DNA from 3 places in the Robertmurraya beringensis genome. Region 2 is predicted to be linked to each of the others. Evidence: riboswitches for the same ligand, from Rfam matches in the RefSeq annotation. Region 2 holds a riboswitch; each other region holds the start of a gene.
The links. A riboswitch is a leader RNA that binds a small molecule or an ion and turns the genes downstream of it on or off. The one in region 2 is predicted to bind cyclic di-AMP.
Positions count from the first base shown of each region.

Region 1: another riboswitch for cyclic di-AMP. It lies ahead of ACFFHF_RS13620 (TrkA C-terminal domain-containing protein); the one in region 2 lies ahead of kimA (potassium transporter KimA).
Region 3: another riboswitch for cyclic di-AMP. It lies ahead of ACFFHF_RS15950 (NAD-binding protein); the one in region 2 lies ahead of kimA (potassium transporter KimA).

Region 1 covers NZ_JBHLUU010000098.1:4,916-9,232, reverse strand. The annotation lists gene ACFFHF_RS13635 (MarR family winged helix-turn-helix transcriptional regulator) at 1-83, shown strand, start outside; partial or broken gene paiA (spermidine/spermine N(1)-acetyltransferase) at 108-616, shown strand; gene ACFFHF_RS13625 (FMN-binding negative transcriptional regulator) at 639-1,250, shown strand; cyclic di-AMP (ydaO/yuaA leader) riboswitch at 1,306-1,432, shown strand; gene ACFFHF_RS13620 (TrkA C-terminal domain-containing protein) at 1,507-1,644, shown strand; gene ACFFHF_RS13615 (TrkH family potassium uptake protein) at 1,647-2,966, shown strand; gene ACFFHF_RS13610 (hypothetical protein) at 3,236-3,358, shown strand; gene ACFFHF_RS13605 (DUF3231 family protein) at 3,349-3,837, shown strand; gene ACFFHF_RS13600 (DUF3231 family protein) at 3,907-4,185, shown strand; gene ACFFHF_RS13595 (EamA family transporter) at 4,284-4,317, opposite strand, start outside.
Region 2 covers NZ_JBHLUU010000116.1:61,447-65,763, forward strand. The annotation lists gene purB (adenylosuccinate lyase) at 1-452, opposite strand, end outside; gene purK (5-(carboxyamino)imidazole ribonucleotide synthase) at 456-1,610, opposite strand; gene purE (5-(carboxyamino)imidazole ribonucleotide mutase) at 1,597-2,085, opposite strand; purine riboswitch at 2,209-2,310, opposite strand; gene ACFFHF_RS17980 (NETI motif-containing protein) at 2,397-2,597, opposite strand; cyclic di-AMP (ydaO/yuaA leader) riboswitch at 2,754-2,882, shown strand; gene kimA (potassium transporter KimA) at 2,996-4,317, shown strand, end outside.
Region 3 covers NZ_JBHLUU010000109.1:35,708-40,024, reverse strand. The annotation lists partial or broken gene ACFFHF_RS15960 (IS110 family RNA-guided transposase) at 1-1,238, shown strand, start outside; gene ACFFHF_RS15955 (hypothetical protein) at 1,778-2,251, shown strand; cyclic di-AMP (ydaO/yuaA leader) riboswitch at 2,492-2,619, shown strand; gene ACFFHF_RS15950 (NAD-binding protein) at 2,689-3,342, shown strand; gene ACFFHF_RS15945 (TrkH family potassium uptake protein) at 3,344-4,317, shown strand, end outside.

The DNA of each region.
Region 1 (4,317 bases), on a different contig from region 2:
TGTTCCATCATCTTCAAAGAGTTAGAAAAAATGTAGAAAAAGACTGGGAATTTGTAAAAAAGGGAAACAAGAGAAATTATTGATGATATAAAGGAGCGACAGATTTAATGATAAATATCCAACCATGTACCCTTGAGGATTCACGCCAACTTCAAGAAATTAGTTATGTAACTTTTAATGAGACATTTAAGCAGCAGAATTCACCCGAAAATATGAAGGCCTATATGGAGAGGGCATTCCACTTAAACCAGCTAGAAAAAGAATTAGCTAATATTTCTTCGCAATTCTTTTTTGTTTATTTAAATCATGAACTTGCTGGATATTTAAAGGTAAATACCAAGGATGCTCAGACGGAAGAAATGGGTGATGAAGCACTTGAAATTGAGAGAATTTATATAAAAAGAGAATGTCAAAAACACGTAAATATATGCTAAATAAAGCGATAGAAATAGCAAAGGCGCGTGATATGAAGAAAATCTGGTTAGGTGTATGGGAAAAAAATGAAAATGCGATTGCTTTTTATCAGAAAATGGGTTTTGTCCAAACAGGAGAGCATTCTTTTTATATGGGTGATGAGGAACAAAGGGACTTGATCATGACGAAAACACTCATCTAACTTTTTAGGAAAGGGGAATTACATGTATATTCCAAACTATTTTAAGATCACAGATGAAACAATAGCCTACGATATAATGAAAGAGCATAGTTTTGCGACGCTTATTTCTCAAAATAACGGAATGCCATTCGCCACTCATTTACCATTAATGTTGAACAAGGAGAATACCTACTTATACGGACACTTTGCTCGTCCCAATCCTCAGTGGACTAATATCCAAAATCAAACCGTACTAGCTATTTTCCATGGTCCTCATTGTTATATCTCCCCATCTTGGTATGAGACAAATAAGGCGGTTCCAACATGGAATTACGTGACTGTTCATGTGTATGGAGAAGTCGAGCTTTTAGAGGATGAACATGAGTTAATGAATTCTTTACATGAAATGGTATTAAAATATGAGGCTCCTGACAGTTCATACAAATTACAGAACGTAGATGGTGAGTTTCTCACTGGAATGAACAAAGGAATTCAAGGTTTCAAAATAAAAATCAATAAAATCGAAGGAAAAGCGAAGTTAAGTCAAAACCATTCTACACAGCGACAAGAGCTAGTTATTGAACAACTAGATCGTTGTTCAAATACAGATGAGAAACAGATTGCTTCTTTGATGAAGGCTAATCTAAAAAAGTAATGGATTCTTTATTGACAGTATATTGTGCAAGTAATATATTTGTCTAAGATAAAACTAAATAAAAAAGCCGAATCTTTATTGAGCGGGGGAACCAATCTTTTGGGGTGAATCTACAATTTGTAGAAGGAGACTCTCAACTCCTAATCCGTCAGCTAACCTCGTAGGTGTTATTGAGGGTGGATGTATTTTTATACATACAGGCCATTCTATTCTTTAGAATGGTCTTTTTTAATCAAGAAAGGGAAGGAAGTTACAGATGAAACAAATAGCTGTGCAGCGCGATGACAATGTGATTGTGGCACCACTTGCTGAAGAAATTCTCCAAAAGGGTGATGTGTTGATTGTGATTGGTCATAATGCAGACTTGAATCGCTTTGAAGAAAAAGGTGTATAAGAATGAAAACCAAGATGATAAACATGAATCCTTCTCAATTATTAATTTTAGTTTTTACTATCTTTATTATTATAGGAACGATTTTTCTTAAACTTCCATGGGCAACCACGACATCGATCAGTTGGTGGGATGCACTATTTACGGCAACTTCAGCCATGACTGTTACTGGCCTAGCAGTGGTTGATACAGAAACAGCATACACCTTGTTTGGCGAGATTGTAATTGTCTCATTGATTCAATTAGGCGGATTGGGAATTATGTCATTTGCGGTTTTAATCTTTATGGTTCTTGGAAAAAAGATTGGATTTAGGGAGCGAATCCTTGTTCAACAATCCATGAATCAAACTTCACTTGGTGGAGTCGTTCAATTAGTCAGGAACTTGTTTTTCTTTTCATTAGTTATTGAATTCATTGCCATGGTGTTGTTGTCCTTACGCTGGGTTCCAGAGCTGGGGTGGTCGAAGGGGATTTATTATAGCTTTTTTCATTCTATATCTGCGTTCAATAATGCTGGCTTTGCGTTATGGTCGGATGGACTTAGTAGATACGTAGGTGACCCAATAATAAATATTGTCATCACATTATTGTTTATCATTGGAGGTCTTGGATTTACGGTTTTAGCCGATTTAAAAAGTAAAGATACCTTTCGAAAACTTAGTTTACATTCAAAAATAATGATTGTCGGTACCTTTTCTATAAATATTGTTGCCATGCTTTTCATTTTCATTTTAGAATATGGAAATCCGAATACACTTGGCTCCTTATCCTTGGTTGAAAAATGGTGGGCATCGTATTTTCAAGCAGTGACAACTAGAACAGCTGGATTTAACAGTCTGGATATTGGAAGTTTGAGTGATCCAACGATCCATTTTATGATACTACTAATGTTTGTAGGTGCGGGCAGTGCATCGACGGGTGGAGGAATCAAACTAACGACATTCATTGTCATCGTGTTAGCTGTGGTAACGTACCTCAAAGGTAAAAAAGAAATTGTAGTGGCTAGAAGAACGGTCGCTGAAACCATCATATTCCGCTCATTAGCTATTACTATGATCTCTTTAACTTTAATTTTCTTGGCCATCTTTGTATTAACCATTACAGAAGAAGCAGCTTTCCTACCGATTGTGTTTGAAGTCGTTTCTGCGTTTGGGACAGTAGGTTTATCCATGGGAATCACTGGAACTCTCTCGATCATCGGTAAGCTGGTCATTATTATTGTCATGTTTGCAGGCAAGTTAGGTCCTTTAACGTTTGCTTTTTCTCTTGCACGTCAAGAAAAGTCGAAAATCCGTTATCCGCAGGAAGATGTGTTAACAGGTTGATCAATTTACATAAAGCTTCCTAAATTTAACATTTCATGTAGCATATTAATTTAAAGCAGATTACTTCATGTTTATTCTCATATCATGAACATGAAGCTATTAACCGAAATAAAAAAACAAAGCAGTTGATTATCACATCAACTGCTTTTTCAATGGCAATTTTTTGTTTCACTTCTAATCAGAACACCTTATATCCGACAGTTCAGATTGCTTGTAAAAGTATAGTAATTTGACCATTCCAAATACTCACTTTTAAGGGAGGGAGAAGGGTGACTAATATAGAAATTCAAAACTGCTTAAAAGAAAATATGATGAATATAAAGAACACTTTTCACGATACATCTGACCTTATTGTTAGAAAGATAAAGGTGGGCTCCAAAGGATCTTTCTAACAGAACTGAAGGAAGTATTTAAACAAGAAGATTTTCCTGTTCCTAAAGGATTTGATGAAGAAGATGTTAATTTGGATGCTCCTCCTTTATTTACTGATATTTTTTGCTTACATTATATTCATACTATGTCTATGCACGCAGCACAGTCTTACAGCCTAGCTTTTACTCTTTCCATTCGTAAGAATATAAGAGATTTTTATTATCAATGTAATATTACCACTATGGATTTATATAACGAAACATTAGCAGTCCTTGTTAATAAAAATCTTATAGATAAACCACCATTGTATTCAACACCAGATAAAATTCATTTTATCAGCACTCTTGATTATGTAACGGATATATTTGGTAATAAAAGAACCATGAATTCTCTTGAAAGTGGTAATATATATTTTAATTTAGAAAAAAGTTCCATTACAAAGGGATGTCTAATCGCCTTTAGACAAGTATGTAAAGATAAAGAAGTAAATAGGTTCTAGAAAAGTGTATTAATGCAGCTAATAAACACCTTGGCATTTTTTCAAAATTATTACTAGAAGAAAACCTGCATATACCCTCGTACATTTGACTCAGATTTAACAAATTCAAATATAGCACCATTTTCTGATAAACTTATGTTGTTTCATGCAGGCTCTTTATTTGCTGCAGCTATATCCTATTACGGAACTGCTGCGATTTACAGTATGAGAGCAGATATTGCAATGTTATGTGAAAAAGCAATTTTAGATGATTTACTTGTTTATGGAAGTTTTGGTAAGTTAATGATTATGAATAATTGGATGGAGCAACCTCCTAATGCGGATGACAGAAAAATCATACATAACTAATTTAATGTACTGACAAAAAATAAATTACCAGATGAAATCAATACTGCGATATTTTTAAAAATGCCCTTTCAGCAAAGTAGGAAAGGGGCATTTGCTATTTAGTAACTTACCTCTGAAGTAGAGGCTTTACTT
Region 2 (4,317 bases):
CCAAATGTCGTAGGTTCTGCGTGTACTCCGTGTGTACGACCCATCATAACCGTATGCTTATGTTCTTGAGCTTTATTTTTTAAGATCTCAACAAAGTTCTCTAGGTCTTTTAAAAGGATATCATTCGCTTGCTTAAGCATATAAGACAGTGCCGTATCCACCACATCTGTTGAAGTTAGGCCGTAATGTACCCATTTACGCTCTTCTCCAAGTGTTTCAGAAACAGCTCTAGTAAAAGCGACTACATCATGACGTGTTTCTTGTTCAATTTCATTAATACGGTCAATATTGAAAGAAGCATTTTGACGGATTTTTTCAACGTCCTCTTTCGGAATTTCACCAAGCTCTACCCATGCTTCACATGCAAGGATTTCTACTTCTAGCCAAGCCTTAAAGCGATTTTCCTCTGTCCAAATAGCTCCCATTTCCGGGCGTGTGTAACGATCAATCATGTTTTATCCTCCGATCAATTCTTCAATTTTACTCCAAATCCCACTGTCTTCAATTTCTGCTAGCGCATCTTCTACGTTCTCTCGAAGCAAGGTAATATGCCCCATTTTCCGCTTAAACTTCGGTTCGATCTTTCCATAAAGATGAATTTTCCAATCTGTTACGGATGGAATGGCTTGAAGCACAGCTTCTTGATGCTCTCCTAAAATATTTACCATGACTGCTGGTTTTAAGAGAGTCGTACGTCCTAACGGCAAGTTACATACCGCACGCACATGCTGTTCAAACTGTGACGTTTCACAAGCTTCAATCGTGTAATGACCTGAATTATGAGGCCGTGGTGCCAATTCATTGATATAAATATCGTCCTCTTTTGTAAGAAACATCTCAACCGCTAGCGTGCCGACCAACTGCAAGGCTGAGGCAAGCTTTTTTGCAAGCTCTAATCCCTTTCTAGCTGCATCTCCACTTATTCGAGCCGGAACAATGGTCTCATGTAAAATATTGTCTCGATGTATATTCTCTCCAATTGGGAACACTTCAGTCTGCCCACTTGCACTGCGAACAACGATTACTGAAATTTCCTTCTCAAAAGGAATCCACTTCTCTAACACACACGAACCATGTTCTAGTAACTTCTCAGCCAATGGCAGATCCTGTTCTGTCTTGATGACCAGTTGACCTTTGCCATCGTATCCACCAGTAGCTGTCTTTAAAACAGCAGGAAATCCAAGCCTTTTTATATTATCATAAATGTCTTGTACAGAATGGATGACCGCATAAGGAGCCACTTTCACTCCAGCCTTTTCAATAGCTGCTTTTTCAGTGATTCGGTTTTGAGTGACCTCTAGCAATTGGGTTCCTTGTGGTACATAAGCATGCTCTGCCAGCCATTTTAAAGCTTCTGCATCAATATTTTCAAACTCATAGGTGATCACATCACTTACACTCGCAAGTTCTTTGATTGCCTCAAGATCGTTATACCCTGCCACGATGCTCACATCAGATACTTGAGCACAAGGAGAATCTTCCGCAGGATCAAGGACAGCCACTCGGTACCCTTGAGCTTTTGCCGATAAGGCCATCATTTTGCCTAACTGTCCACCACCGATAATCCCAATCGTTTGTCCTGGCAAAATCACTGGATTAGACAAGCTCATCACTACTTTCCAAAACAGTTTGTTTCGTTGCTTCTCTTTTCTCCTGAAGCTTTAAAGCAATCTCTTCGTTAAAGGCTCCTAATATTTGAGCAGCAAGCAATCCCGCATTCGTCGCACCAGCTGTTCCAATGGCAACCGTTGCTACCGGAACCCCTCCAGGCATTTGTACAATCGATAGTAGGGAGTCTAAACCGTTCAACGCCCTTGATTGAACTGGAACACCGATCACCGGTAAAGTCGTTTTTGCTGCCACCATTCCAGGAAGGTGAGCTGCTCCGCCTGCTCCTGCAATAATGACCTTTATTCCACGATCACGAGCCGTTTCTGCATATTCAAACATCAAGTCAGGTGTTCGATGGGCAGATACCACCTTTTTCTCATACGGTATATTTAAATCGTCTAGCACGGTACACGCTAGTTTCATAGTTTCCCAATCAGATTTGCTTCCCATAATAATTCCAATTTGTGCTTCCACTGTACCCCTCCTAGCTAAATAATATAAAAAGCCCACACAGATTCTTTCCATGACGAGGAAAGGAATCTGTCCGGGCTTGTTCATACAAGATGGAAGAGACACAAAAGAAGCGCCTCTTACTCCGGGCATATCACATTTCCTCATAGTCCGATCATTTACGGTAATCGGGTAGAAACTCATGGGCCATATTCCCATTATTATACGAGGGCTATTTCTGAATCTTAATCTCATGTATATATTACATTCTGTTATATAATCTGTCAATGAAATTGTCGAACGTTTATAATTTATGTATAGTTAATGTTCGTGTTTTACTCTATTAACCGCGCTTCGAATACAATTTTCCTGGCGATCGGCTCATAAGTAACCTCTCCCGCCTCTTTTACTTCTTGAAAAACGGGCTTTTCTGTCCGCTTTACAGGAGTATACCCTTCTTTCGCCATACGTTCAAGACAATCACTTAATGTTTCGTTTTCCTCAACTTCGAAAATGGTTTTTTTTGGTTTTGTCATGTTACATGGTCCTTTCAGTGTCCTTTAATAGTAACCTATTATACCCATTAATACGGGGGAATAGAAGTCTACTTATGCTTACTTACGTTCAATAATAGTTAACAAAATTTTCATTTACATTTTTAAAGGGTGGGAGTATGATAATCAAAGTTTCATATTCTTAAATCGCTGAAACCATTGGTACGGGGGACCCAACTCTTCTGGGGTGAATCCTTTTAAAAGGTAGGGCTACTCATGAGGCCCGAATCCGACAGCTAACCTCGTAAGCGTTTTTTGAGAAGGAAGGTGGAGCTTGTGGAGCAAAATGGCTAATGTCTACAAGTCTTATTTCGTGATGACTTTGTAGGCTTTTTTTGTGGATTTTTTTAGTTAAATCTTACTAGATGGTGGTGTCAAACATGATCTCTTCTATAAAGAGATTACTTATAGGTAGACCTTTGAAGTCTGCCCAGTTAGGTGAACAAAAGTTAAATAAAACAAAAGCTTTAGCGATTTTATCATCGGATGCTTTATCATCCGTTGCCTATGGACCCGAGCAAATCCTGATCGTTCTCGTTTCTATAGGAGCCATCGCTTTTTGGTACTCTATTCCAATAGCGATTGGAGTACTTCTTCTTTTAACCGCTTTGATATTGTCTTACCGACAAATCATATATGCCTACCCTCAAGGGGGTGGAGCGTATGTGGTATCTAAGACCAATCTGGGTGTGAACCCAGGGTTAGTGGCCGGAGGATCCTTATTGGTGGACTATATATTAACAGTGGCTGTAAGTGTGTCAGCAGGTACCGATGCCATTACTTCAGCCTTCCCAGCCTTACATGACTATAATGTGGAGATTGCGATTGTATTTGTTATCTTTTTAACACTTCTAAACTTAAGAGGGGTAACAGAATCTGCCTCCGTTCTTGCTTATCCGGTTTATTTATTTGTTCTAGCCTTATTTATCTTAATCGGAGTAGGTCTATTTAACGTGATCACAGGTCAGGTGCCTCCTGAACTGCATACACCCATTGGAACACCAGTAGCAGGAATTAGCTTATTCCTATTGCTTAAGGCCTTTGCGTCAGGGAGCTCTGCGTTAACAGGAGTCGAAGCGATATCAAATGCCATTCCAAACTTTAAAGATCCTGCTCCAAAAAATGCGGCAAGGACACTGATGCTAATGGGTACATTACTAGCGATTTTATTATCTGGAATTGTCGTTTTAGCTTACTATTACGGCATTACTCCAAAGGCAGAAGAAACCGTCGTCTCCCAAATTGCTAGTCAAACCTTTGGTCGAACCTTTATGTATTTCTTCATTCAAGGGACAACCGCGTTAATTTTAATACTAGCAGCAAATACAGGATACTCGGCGTTCCCATTATTAGCTGTAAACATAGCCAATGATAAGTTTATTCCTCGTATGTTTACACTTCGAGGCGATCGACTAGGCTATTCAAATGGAATTATGATGTTAGGTTTTGCTTCTATCTTGCTCATTATTACTTTTCATGGACATACAGAAAATTTAATCCCATTGTATGCCGTTGGTGTCTTTATCCCCTTTACCCTTTCCCAAACTGGAATGATGGTAAAATGGATTCGCGAAAAGCCCTCTGGTTGGGTATCAAAGCTCATGATTAACTCGGCTGGCGCTCTGATAAGTTTCGTGGTTACAATGATGTTTTTTATCACAAAGTTTAGCCAGGTATGGCCGGTTCTTGTTTTTATTCCTGT
Region 3 (4,317 bases), on a different contig from region 2:
GGTGTTGATATTGCCAAGTACAAGCATGTCGCACGTGCACAGGACTATAGAGGAATGGAGTTTGGTTCCCCGTGTTATTTTGATAATACCAAGCCAGGATTTGAACTGTTTCTCAATTGGATCAATCAATTAAAGCTAGAACAACAGATGCAAAAAGTGATAGTAGGAATGGAACCTACTGGCCACTATTGGCTAAACCTAGCACATATACAAAAAGAGAATGATATAAAGTTTGTCGCTGTGAACCCGATACATGTTAAGAGGAGTAAGGAACTTGACGATAATTCACCGACTAAAAACGATGTGAAAGACGCTAAGTCATCGCTCAGTTGGTCAAGGACGGGAGATATGCTGAACCAACGATTCCACAAGGTGTTTATGCAGAACTCCGCGTGGCGAAAAAAATACGTGATCTCCTAACTGATGACCTTCAAACGGTGCAAGGCCAGATTCACAACTGGCTAGATCGGTATTTTCCTGAGTTTTTAACCGTCTTTAAGAGTTGGGAAGGGAAAGCAGCCTTACAGTTTTTAAGGCTAGGAGCCTTACCACATGAACTGACTGATTTCACTAATCAGTTCTTATTGGAACATTTACGAAAGGCAGTTAGTCGGAGTGTGGGACTAAACAAAATACTAGAGTTAAAACAAGCAGCAAAAGAGTCCATCGGACTTCGCCAAGGTGCTGGTATGGCTAAATTAGAACTAGCAACTCTGCTTGATAAGTATGACTAGATACAAAAGAAGTTCGTAGAACTAGATGATAAGATAGATAACCTAATTGAACATATTCCTGGTGTTCAACAAATGTTAGCTATTAAGGGAGTAGGCAGAGATACGGTTGCCGGCTTCTTTGCGGAAGTAGGAAATCTTCAAGATTATTCTCACCCTAGACAAATCATAAAGCTAGCTGGACTGAGCTTGAAGGAGAACACCTCTGGCAAACATAAAGGACAAACAAAAATCACCAAACGAGGTAGGAAGAAGCTAAGGGCTCTCCTTTTCAGGGTTTGTATGATTATGGTTGCGAAGAATTCGGCTTTTAAAGCGTTGCATGCCTATTACACGCAGCGTCCGGATAATCCTCTAAAGAAAATGCAGTCTTTGATAGCCTTGTGCAATAAGTTAATACGTATATTATTTGCCATTGGTAAAAAACAATTTGAGTTTAGTGAAGAGCGAATGTTAAAGGATATCCCTCATATGAGAGTAAACGTAGAAGTTGAAAAAACAGCTTAAATCAGTAGGACCAGTATAGTAGAAAAGAGTTTTAGGTGTTAGAAGTCTCGTACATTTGAAGCACGGATTAGTCAGCAAAGCAATAAAACTTCGGGCAAGGACCCTGTGGGGCAGCATGACTGACATCCACCTCATGGAAAGGTTGGACGAAGGAATTTGAGAGCGAAGACTCTGTGAGGCATGGGAGGGTTGACCTCCATAAGATATGTGGATATCCACCAGTGCGATCATATTTTTACTCATCCACCATTTTTTTGTAAGTGCGTGGCTGATGAGCTATCAGTCTTTTTACTCCAAAGCTCCAAATTTATCCTTACGAGATAAATCCAACCATAGTATCGAGCTTAAACTCTAAAATTACAATTTATAAAATACTGAGAATACTGGAGAAAACGTGAGTTTTCACTTTGTTTATTGAGGGAGGTTTATGGAATAGGAACTATTCTTATTAGTAAAATCGTTGGTAATTGCATTAGGTATAAATAGAGAAGGATTTCTTCGGGAATGATATACACAAACAAATTGAAAGGTCGATGTTATTGAAGAAAAAGCAAATGTTTTCTCTAACTATGATAGTCATTCCTTGGCTTTCTGTTTTGTTTATGGACAAGAAATCATTCTTAAGGTATTTACCTGTTGCAAGTTTTGTTAATCTATTTATAAGTGTCTTTAGTGTCATCAGCAATAAGAAAAGATGGTGGAAAAATAAAAACCCATTCTCCCCAGGGAATGTAGATTTCTCATACATATTAGGGCCATACTTTGTAGCAACATTATGGATATTTAAATTTACTTATGGTAATTTCCCGAAATATTTGATTGTTAATGTAATGCTAAATATCTTTAATGCTTTTCCTATGGCTACTGTGTGGGAAAAGGTGGGTGCATTTAAATTTAAAAAAATCACTCATACTAGCTGGTACTTTATTTGTATATTGCTATCAATTATTATCTACGGATATCAATATGTCATCGAAAAAACGATTGTAAATGAGAGTAGACTAAAATTATAGTTATAAAATATATCGCTTACGCTAGCTACTGTTAAAAGGGTGTTGATCCAGAGGTGGATTAATGCCTATTTCTGTTGAATTTCTTTGTTGTATAAAAGAAGCAGTTTTACTCAAGAGGAATAGCAAAAAAATAAAGACATAAAACAAAGTTACGCTTTGTAGATATTTTCTTCTAGATTCAACATTTAAACCACTTATTGACAACGAGAAAAAGTGGATATATATTTGTCTAAGAAAAAATTAAATGAAATGCCTAATCTAAATTGAGCGGGGGAACCAATCTTTTGGGGTGAATCTACGTTTAGTAGAAGGAGACTCTCAACTCCTAATCCGTCAGCTAACCTCGTAGGCGAATTGAGGGTGGAATGTATTTAATGATACGGGCCATTCTATTTTTTAGAATGGTCTTTTTTATTTTCTGGAAAGGACGGAGACAAATGAAGCAAATAGCCGTACTAGGATTGGGTAGATTTGGAGGGAGTTTAGTTAAAGAATTTAATGAATTAGGAATTGATACAATGGCAGTAGACAAAAGCATAGACAAAGTAAATGAATTTGCTTCTTATGCCACTCATGCTATCCAAGCAAATACTCTTGATGAACCTACTCTGAAGCATTTAGGTATTAGAAATTTTGATTTAGTGGTTGTCTCATTCGGAGACGATATTGAAGCAAGTATCTTAACTACCCTCCATTTAAAAGAGCTGGGAGTTAAGCAAGTGTGGGCAAAGGCTCAAAATGACTATCATCATAAAGTTTTAGATAAAATTGGTGCGGATCGAATTATTCACCCAGAAAGGGACATGGCCAAACGGGTAGCCCATTATATCGCATCCGAAAAAATTATTGATTATATTGAACTTTCTAAGGACCATAGTATCGTTGAAATAGTAGCATCCGATAAATTACATAATCAAACTTTACTTGAACTCGATGTTAGAGCAAAATATGGGTGCAGTGTGGTTGCTGTTCAGCGCGGGGAGGACGTAATTGTTGCACCAGTAGCGGAAGAGGTATTACAAAAAGGAGATGTTTTGATTGTGATAGGACATAATTCCGATTTAAACCGTTTTGAAGAAAAAGGTGTGTAACATGAAAAATAAATTTATAAACGTAAATCCGTCGCAATTATTGGTTTTGGTTTTTGCTATTTCTATACTATTGGGTACAATTCTTCTTAAACTTCCTTTTGCAACGACAACTACTGTTAGTTGGCTGGATGCACTTTTTACAGCTACATCAGCCATGACAGTTACAGGCCTTGTAGTTGTTGATACAGAAACAGCCTATACTCTTTTTGGTGAGATCGTCATTGCTTCTTTAATTCAGTTAGGGGGATTAGGGATCATGTCCTTTGCTGTCCTTATCTACTTGGTTCTTGGAAGGAAGATTGGTTTTAAAGAAAGAGTTCTCGTCCAACAGGCTTTAAATCAAACTTCTCTAGGAGGGATTGTTCAATTAGTAAGAAATCTATTCATCTTTTCATTAGGTATCGAGCTAATAGCCATGATTTTACTATCTCTGCGTTGGGTTCCTGAAATGGGGTTTGCTAAAGGAATCTATTATAGCTTTTTTCATTCTATTTCAGCCTTTAATAATGCTGGATTTGCCTTATGGTCTGACGGTTTAAGCCGTTATGTTGGAGATCCAGTTGTTAATATTGTTATAACTTTACTCTTTATCATAGGGGGAATTGGCTTTACCGTTTTAGCCGACCTAAAGAATAAACGAACGTTTCAAAAGCTTAGCCTACATTCGAAAATTATGATCATTGGTACGTTTGTTATAAACCTATTAGCCATGTTCTTTATATTCTTCTTGGAATATGGAAACCCCAATTCATTAGGGTCCTTATCTGTAGTGGAAAAATGGTGGGCATCGTATTTTCAAGCTGTTACGCCTAGGACAGCAGGATTTAACACTTTAGATATTGGGAGTTTAACCGACCCCACTATTCATCTAATGATTCTCTTAATGTTTGTAGGTGCTGGAAGTGCTTCTACAGGTGGGGGAATTAAACTAACCACATTCTTAATTATTGTGTTGACGGTTGTTACTTATTTAAA